One region of the Alicyclobacillus fodiniaquatilis genome, then DNA from elsewhere that is predicted to be linked to it. Evidence: riboswitches for the same ligand, from Rfam matches in the RefSeq annotation. Region 1 holds a riboswitch; each other region holds the start of a gene.
What was found. A riboswitch is a leader RNA that binds a small molecule or an ion and turns the genes downstream of it on or off. The one in region 1 is predicted to bind cyclic di-AMP.

Region 1 (2,202 bases):
CCCGCCGTTTGATATGGACACCACCAAACAAACGAATTTTGCCGCCGTATGTTCGGGAAGAATCATCGGCAGGTGCTGGTTTGTGCTATTACGTCGGGGATGAAACCACACTGTTTGCTGTGCTGACGCTGTATTTCGAATCTTCCGATGTCGTGATTAAACGATTGATTCCCAATCTCTTGGAAACGCTTTCTATGGCCCATCAAGTGGTTGCTCAAAGGCGGCGTTTGAAATATTGGGTCAATCATGATCCGCTGACAGGTATTTGGAATCGTCGTGCGCTTCATCATTTCATGGAAGTGTATTTCAGTCAGCCTTCTCCGCAGAGGATGTTGTTCATGTTGTGTGATCTAGATGGCTTCAAGGCGCTCAATGATTCTGCGGGACATGAAGCTGGAGATCAACTGCTCTGTCAGTTTGCTCATCATCTGCAAAGCGCTTTGACGGCCAAGGAACATGCGACGCGTTTAGGCGGTGACGAATTTGTTCTGGTTTTAGAACATGACAGATGGGACGTTGCAGCGAACGCGCGCATAGACGCCATTCTGCAAGCGTCGCCCTTAGCGGCATCTGGTGTGTCCTCCTCCGTGGGCGTGATCCTCTTACCAGATGAGGCGCATGATTTTTTCGCTTGCTACAAATTGGCAGATGCACGTCAGTATATGAGCAAGCGCAGTGGAAAAAATAAAATCACAGGCCCAGAATAAAAACAGGACATGTGACAGTCTTTCCATCACATGTCCTGTGGATGCTGTATTCAGCTGTATGCACAATGGTGTTTGAGCTTTAGAACATTCGGCGTACGGCCGAGATGTGCTTGTACCAATAGGAGCCAGGCTTCAACGACAAGTAGCCGACTTTGCCCAAACCGCCGCCGCATTGGATCATTTCACCGTTGCCGATGTAAATTCCGACGTGCTTCCCTTTTTCAAATATGACCAAATCGCCTGGTTGCATGTTGGAGCGTGCGATTTTCCAACCGACGGAATGATATTGCACCTGTGATGCACCGCTCATCTTGTAACCGAGCGCGTGATTGTAGACGTAAGCTGTATAGTTGGAGCAATCAAAACCGTATTGACCGCGGTCTTCATTGTGGCCCCATTCATATCGTGTGCCCAATTTGCTTTGCGCGACACTCAGGACGGCACGGAATTTTTGCTTTGCTGTAGCTGTGCGCGCCGCTTTGGGTTTGATGTTTTTATTGTACGTTACACCAGGTGGCAACGCCGTGGACGTCGTATGAGTCACCTGGGCGACGTCTGACGCTGTAGTGGCAGGCGCAGCAAAGGCAATGGACATGCCAAATACGGCTGTGATCGAGAAAGAAATCACCGCTGAAGCTATATGTTTAATTTTCATTATATCCTCCTAAGTGCCTCCGAGGTTAGTTGACGGGTTCGGACTGGAGAGCGCCCGTGTGGAATCCACATTCACCCCAAAAAAATAAAATATCCCCCGTACCTGCCATGCAGGATTCGGCTGTTTTGTTGTTGTCTACATAGCGTAACATGTCTATGCAGATTTTCATTATGAGAATGGAGGGCGAGATTACATTTTGTGGATGTTGCGGTGGTGGAGTCTTTTGATTACGTCATCGTGGATCCGTGTCTTGATCCCGTGAGGCTCAATCATGATTTCAAGGCTTCCTCGTTGAAGCGTATTCGGTTTGTGAATTTACCAATATTGGGTGAGGTGAATAGTCCGACACCATAGCCGCACTGCGCAAGCACGTGGGCCAAATATGCGCAAGTGGACCCTTTGCCATTCGTGCCGGCGACGTGGATGAACTTTACTTCCGTTTCGGGGTTGCCTAGCTCTTTTAACAAAAAGCGAATTCTCTGTAATTCTGGCACGACGCCGAAACGCTCCAAATTAGAAATCCATTCTATGGCTTGCGTGTAGTTCGTCAAATGTTGGTTCAATTGTGTTTTCGTCATCGGTAAAACGCCTCCCGCCGTGGAGCAGTTGTGCCACTCAGCGGCACAGTATCTTTAACTTAGATTACCATGCATGAACTGCTTACCTTTAAAATTCAAAAGAGTCGAGTCGTTTATCACAAAAGGTTCGTCTATAATGGAAATAGTTTTGGGAAGCGAAATATTTTGAGCCTTCAACAAAGCAGGACGGAAAGGGCTTTGTACAAATTCTCCACAGGGCTGATGGTGATTTATGTTGAAAGGGGCATATTTTTGATGGGAA
Region 2 (2,202 bases), on a different contig from region 1:
AAAATGAGAATAGCTCCATGCATGCCGCTCCTCAAGTGCGTACAAAAGAAACTCAACCGCGCAATGTCCTTTTGGCCCTACATTCCGATAATAGCGAACACGAAACTTTTATCTGTAACGCCTTCTTAATCATGTACACAGTCCAATCCGTATCGTACTACTCAATTGAAAGCAGCCCTAAAGGTGAGTCCCAAGCAGGATGCTTTGGGACTCACGATGATGCACGTTTGTTCGTGTTACCCAAAAAGTGAAGGTAACACAAAACCTATCGTTCTGTTTTATGTACTGATATCTTTATAAATTGATCTCTACTTATATACCGGGATTGGTTGATTTTACATAAAGAGGTCCCCAGTAGTATGGGTCGTTTAAATCTCGTATCTGAACACCCTGTGATGAGGTCGCAGAGATAAATTGACTATTCCCGACGTAAATACCAACATGCGAAATCTCTTGCCCATCCGTATTAAAGAAGACAAGATCACCAGGTTGTAGATTTGACTTTGCTATCGTTTGTCCAATTTGTGCTTGATCAGCTGCTGTCCTGGGAAGAGATATGCCAAAATGTGCGAACACTGTTTGAACCAAGCCAGAACAGTCGATTCCCTTCGAGGATTCTCCTCCCATTTGATACGGTGTACCGATAAATTGTTTTGCGTAGCTAACGATTTGTTGGCCAGAAACAGCGGAAGGACTAGACACCTCATAATCAGTTAAAAGAATTTGCGTGTCATTTGATATGTTCCATGTTGTTCCGTTCCATTGTGATTTAATGCCCAAACAATTAAGAATCTGCATGATGTACCATATGGGCATGTATGTAGTTTGATTCCCGGAGCTAGGATCTACATTAACAATTTGATTGATCCTCTGAACAAAGGTTCCGTTTATATAAATTGAACTAGAACCATTGTCGACATGTAGATCACTTACATTTGGAGTATGAGATGTGCTGAGGTTCCAAACAGGACTTTTCCATGTACTATGAATATTGGCGTTATCGAGTGCTTGCATGATGTACCAAATTGGCATATACGTTGTACCATCATGCACGACGGCAGACGGTTTTGAAACAATTTTCCCGTTCAATGCGATGGATTTTTGCTGTAAAGCTGGACGATTGGTACTCGCAAATGCTGTAAGAGGATTGACAGTGACCGCAATACTAGCACAAACGGCACTAGTACGTAGAGACATAAGGACTTTTTTCTTCAATCTTTCGGCTCCTTCTGAGTCCTACGAGGTTAGTTGTCGGGTTCGGGAGAAGGCTCCCCTACACGATTCGCGATTCACCCCAGTTAAATCGTCCCCCGTTCTTGCGATTCGGACATTTAATCTCAATATTCAGTTGACTGGACAATTTGATTGAAAGGATTTATCTCAGTAATATTAAGATTCGTATGAAAGGTAGCAACTTTAAGGGTCAAGCATGTAACACATGGGCGCATGATAGTTACAAATGCGCTCGGCAACCACCATTACAGTACGCTCTGGTAAGAAACATCATGGAATTGCTCTCTGGGAGAGGGTTATCACATATGTGGGATGAATTCTATTCAAAGGGTTATGGGTAAAAGCTGGGTGTTATGGGTTACTGTTGGGTGTTTATGTATCTTTCATCAATATCTCCAAGAGCGTTTTTTCAGGTGTTTCAGCCCCAGCAGGGGCAGGGGCCGACTGGATCGATCCCCTATTTTAATCCTGATATTGTCACCAAATCGCAAAATTAATAAACCTTTTATATGGAAATGCGGGCTTCTTGTATCGTTCCACTATTTTCTGTGATGCGAAGGATGTTTATGTCCCCTTGGTGATGTATGCCTCTTTAACGATTTTATCCTAGGACGCCGCCTTTTCGTCGGATGTATAGCCTGACTTTTTTTATAAGCTGCAGTCGCAACCCCCTGCGATGCTGGATAAGGGCCAACATCAAATTTTTCTGGTTTCACCCCCGACTCGGCAATTTGGACGATATCTTTAAAGATTTTTGCCGCATTAGCCGATGGGTCAAGTGGTGACATCGTTAAATGGTATTGAGGAGACGATTTATCGTACCCAATGTAGACAGACCCGACAATATTCGGGGTGTATCCATCAAACCAGGCATTCCTAACCCAATTGGACTCCCCAGTCAGTCCAGGACTGTACTGAACGGTCCCTGTTTTCCCGGCAACACCCCACCCCGGCACTTTGGCTACAGTC
Region 3 (2,202 bases), on a different contig from region 1:
TACTTCAATTCCAGGTGTCGTCGCGTTGATTAAATCATCAGGTTTTTGATAATCAAGACTCATCCCGTAATGGGCATGATCCCCGTGCGCGTGAGTGACATAAACCCGCAGTTTTAAATTCTTATCCGTTTGTTCTCGGAGAATACTCAGTATCTGCTTCTTAGCTGATGGTGTGATTTTGCACTGCATCAACGATTCGCCACCTTATTTAAATTTAAGTTCTATACTATCATAACAATCTGTCAAATTTGCTCCACGGCCTCCTCTGCGATATTCACAACACGAGATGCTTTGTGACCAATCAAAAAGCCATTTATATCGCCTGCATGTATGTAATGAAAAAGGGCTCAACCATGTCTTGGTTGAGCCCTTGATTTCTCCGTGTTTAGTACATTTTTTTGACTGCGCTTAAGTGTTTATACCAGTAAGAACCTGGTTTAACGCTAAGATAGCCCACTTTACCAAGCCCACCGCCACATTGGATCATTTCTCCGTTACCGACATATATACCAGAATGACCGCCGTCATTGAATGACAATAAATCTCCAGATTGCATATCGGATTTCGGTTCATCATAACCGACAGATGTATACTGTTTCGTGGAGAATGTTGTAATTTTATAACCTAGCGCATGATGATAAACGTAGGCTGTAAAATTCGAACAGTCAAAGCCATATTGTCCACGATCTTCGTTGTGTCCCCAGATGTACGGTGTGCCCAATTTGCTTTCTGCCACTTTCAGAACAGCGTCTGTCTTCGCCTGAGTTGATGCATTCTCACTCGCCAACGGAGTCATGTTATGATCGATGGTCACACCTGGTGGCAATGTTGCTGCCATTGCGATCGATGTGCCAATGGAAAATACACACGCCATACCAAAAAATGCAGAAATCACGCTTTTCTTATTCAAATTATTCCTCCTTGTGCCTCCGAGGTTAGTTGACGGGTTCGGTGGAGAATGCCCCTACCTGTTTGTTGTGGCAACCAGGATTCACCCCAAAAAAATAAGTCCCCCGTACCTGTATCACAGGATTCGGCATGATTGTTTCGGAACCTATGTTATCACGGTGTTTTGTCAATGGAACTAGAGGATTAGTGGATAAAAAAGAGGATGATGGTGGTAGTGGAAATTCATTCAGATGTGGACGATATGCGGTCAACCGCTTGGCCACGTCGATGGCGCACACTCCAAAGTAAGCGTTCAGGGTCAAGGCGTTTCCGGTACGCTTTTTTAGGTGATTACTGCGTTTTCGATACCAAATGTGGTTGTTCAGATTTTGTTAAGATCTAAAGAATATAATTGAATTTGGGCTTAAGGAGAGACTGATGATTTCTAGACATTTGTATCCTGACTCAGGCTTCGGTATTCGCTGATGTTCATTTTCATTTAATGGAGACCAAAATTCTTAACCTTTCATGTCCTCGGGATTCTTTGTTAGTTTTAAATCGTGCGTATGTAGATTCTGAAGTCCAACTCAAATCGTATGACCAAGCATGGGGGAATGTCAAGTCTAACTAGTTGAAAATCTGGTTTTGGATCATATCGTTATAAGTCATTTTTTAGATTATTTGGAAAGAGGGTTATATTGGGTGAAAAGAAAAAAATGGGCAAATGCGATCAACTTGACCACAATGGTTTCGAGTCTCGTTGCTACTGCCGTGATGGACGTAAATACCACATTTGCTGCGACAAGTTCCAATACGAGCAATTACCAAGTCTCATCTTCAGTCAATGGTCATGCGTTGGGGAAGACTCAAGCATTCACGCTACATAAAACCACTTATTATTCTACGGATGAAGTTATCACATTGTTGGGATCTGTCGGTTTGGAGCCACAGTGGACTGAGACCAACGGGCAGTTTTCGCTGAAGCTGACCAGCTCGACGAAACTTGCTGGGAAAGTGAAAGTGCTCAATGGCAAAACGGGAAACGTGAATGTATATGTGAATGGGACGTTAGTGGCTACACATATTGACAGTGTTGTTCGACAGAGTGGCGGAGAACAAGTGAGATATCTGCCATTGTGGGACATTCAGCAAGTGCTCAAAGCCATCAATATGAAATCGACGTGGAACGGAAACACGAAGGCTTTAAAAGTACAGGCGCCGCATTTTTATGGTATCCCGGGACCGACTGGTGCAACGGGAGCCACGGGAGCAACCGGCGCGACAGGCGCTACCGGACCGCAAGGGCCAACAGGC
Region 4 (2,202 bases), on a different contig from region 1:
CAACGAAGCAACGACCTTCTCCAGCACGCTTGCGCCGTACTTCGCACAACTCGAAGACTGGATTGAGCATCCGACGAAATTACAGGCGCTGTTTTTGGGTCATCTGCCGCCGCATGTGGCTGCCGAGATTCAGAATCAAGCGGTGCATTCACTAAGCGGCATCGAGCACTGGATTCAGCTATTTGCAAACGTGCTACTCAACCTTGTGACAGAGTTCCCTGACTGGCTGTTCATCATTGGCATCGCGCTCGTTGCCACCTACTTTATGCTCATCAATCGAACAGCCATGTACCATAGTTTTGTAAAGATCCTCCCTCCAGGTTGGGAAGGAAAAATCTCTGCCACCATTCGCGACATGATACGGGCTTTTGTCGCCACCATTCGCGTGCAACTGATTTTGATGGCGATGTCTGGCGCACTGGCGATGATCGCCATGTGGATACTTCACATCCCGGACGCCTTCATCATGGGCCTGTTGTTCGGTCTTGCAGCCATCATCCCCTTCATTGGCTCATTCATCATCACGATTCCCTGGGCCATAGGCAGCTTTGCCATGGGGGACACATCACTGGGCATCAAGGTGCTGCTGATTCAAGTGATCATCCTGTTGATTGTGCATATGATCACGCCAAAGCTGACGGCCAACAACGTCGGTCTCGACACTTTGTCCACGCTCTTTGCCCTATACGTCGGCATGAAAATCATCGGATTCACAGGGATTTTCATCGGCCCTGTCCTGCTGATTGGCATCAAGTCACTGTTGCGCAAACATCTGATCGGCGATTTGTTTCCTGGTGTGGACACGCTTCAAGAACATCCAGACGATAAACGCACGCCATCGTGATCGACCAGAACGGCAAGATTTGCCGCTTGAATGCGTGTGTGTTAACATAAAGTTACTAAACTTCATATGTGCTCGCTGAATTCCGCAAGGAAGCGGGGGAACCGATATTTTGGGGTGAATCCAGATGTTTCTGGTAGGACATGCAGAAGTCCGAATCCGTCAGCTAACTTCGCAAGCGCATGATAGAGCAATGAACCTCCGTTGGCGTGCCAACGGAGGTTTCTGTGTTTATTCGGCCATATCTCATCAAACCATGACAAAACCAAAAGAGGTGAAGCGCATGTTTGGAACCAAAGCCACTCGCAAGGGAACACTTGACGTGCCCGCTGATAAACCAGTCACCAATCTGCATCGCTTCCGGGCGCATATGTTCGCAGACACGAACGACGTGCATGTGCGCCTGCATGATAGTCGAGCGGAAAAGGACTATCTGGATATCCGCCTCGGTTGTCAAGGTGACGCAAAAGGCAGCAAACTAAAAAGATTACTTTATGTCGTCGGCAGCATTTTTGCTTTTCTGTTGATGGTGTTCATCGCGCGGAAAATCGAGCGACAGAAAAAGGAGCCAAATCAATAAGTTGGTTCCCAAGTATGCGCTCAGCGACCGCAATCCCCGAATACGCCCCCGTCGTGAGTCCTCCTGCGCCATGTCCCGTGGCTACATATAATCCATCGACACTGGGAATGGCGCCGAGCACAGGCATATTGTCGGGGCTCGCCGGGCGCAGTCCAACGCGAACCTCGGCAATGCTCCCCGCCCCCAGTCCAGGGGCGATTCGCAGTGCTTCGCGCAGCAGTTCCTGCATGCCCAATGCCGTTACCCGCGTGTCGTAGCCACTGCCTGTTTCCCGCGTTGCGCCAACGACTACGCGATGCTCTGGGAAAGTCAACATGTAGTGGGAGTGGAACCCGACAATGATGGGCCACTTATCTGTGCGCTGCGCCATCTGCAGATGCAAAATCTGACCTTTTTGCGGCGTGATCGGAATGTCGATGCCTGTTGCCGCGCCAAATTGGTTGGACCACGCGCCACCGCAAATCATGACGGCGTCGGCGGTCAGTACGTCATCGTCGACATGGACAGCAGACACGCGTCCAGCGCTACACGCAATTCTGGCTTCGCCATGCACAACATTCGCGCCGCGACGGATGGCTGCCTGTTTGAGCGCATTGCATAAATACCTGCCGTTGAGGCGCGCTGCATCTGACATGTAAATGGCCCCTGTGATTTCACCAAGCGCGGGAAAATACGCCTTGGCTTCAGCAGCATCTAGACGGGCAATGGTCCCTAGATTTGGTGCGCCAGCCATCTTCCTTTCCAGCAAGAGCCGCTCGACGAGCACAAGCCGCTGCGCTTC

Region 2: another riboswitch for cyclic di-AMP. It lies ahead of ACFSB2_RS25850 (C40 family peptidase); the one in region 1 lies ahead of ACFSB2_RS03375 (C40 family peptidase).
Region 3: another riboswitch for cyclic di-AMP. It lies ahead of ACFSB2_RS07835 (C40 family peptidase); the one in region 1 lies ahead of ACFSB2_RS03375 (C40 family peptidase).
Region 4: another riboswitch for cyclic di-AMP. It lies ahead of ACFSB2_RS21055 (hypothetical protein); the one in region 1 lies ahead of ACFSB2_RS03375 (C40 family peptidase).

What each region holds. Positions count from the first base shown of each region.
Region 1 is NZ_JBHUCX010000013.1:57,083-59,284, forward strand. Features, by position in the region: gene ACFSB2_RS03370 (GGDEF domain-containing protein) at 1-707, shown strand, start outside; gene ACFSB2_RS03375 (C40 family peptidase) at 787-1,362, opposite strand; cyclic di-AMP (ydaO/yuaA leader) riboswitch at 1,362-1,494, opposite strand; gene ACFSB2_RS03380 (folylpolyglutamate synthase/dihydrofolate synthase family protein) at 1,632-1,940, opposite strand; gene pepF (oligoendopeptidase F) at 2,196-2,202, shown strand, end outside.
Region 2 is NZ_JBHUCX010000100.1:46,322-48,523, reverse strand. Features, by position in the region: gene ACFSB2_RS25850 (C40 family peptidase) at 313-1,215, opposite strand; cyclic di-AMP (ydaO/yuaA leader) riboswitch at 1,219-1,339, opposite strand; gene ACFSB2_RS25845 (transglycosylase domain-containing protein) at 1,773-2,202, opposite strand, start outside.
Region 3 is NZ_JBHUCX010000020.1:320,368-322,569, reverse strand. Features, by position in the region: gene ACFSB2_RS07840 (HesB/IscA family protein) at 1-189, opposite strand, end outside; gene ACFSB2_RS07835 (C40 family peptidase) at 386-910, opposite strand; cyclic di-AMP (ydaO/yuaA leader) riboswitch at 910-1,049, opposite strand; gene ACFSB2_RS07830 (exosporium glycoprotein BclB-related protein) at 1,591-2,202, shown strand, end outside.
Region 4 is NZ_JBHUCX010000087.1:14,323-16,524, forward strand. Features, by position in the region: gene ACFSB2_RS21050 (AI-2E family transporter) at 1-844, shown strand, start outside; cyclic di-AMP (ydaO/yuaA leader) riboswitch at 908-1,037, shown strand; gene ACFSB2_RS21055 (hypothetical protein) at 1,125-1,421, shown strand; gene ACFSB2_RS21060 (NAD(P)/FAD-dependent oxidoreductase) at 1,375-2,202, opposite strand, start outside.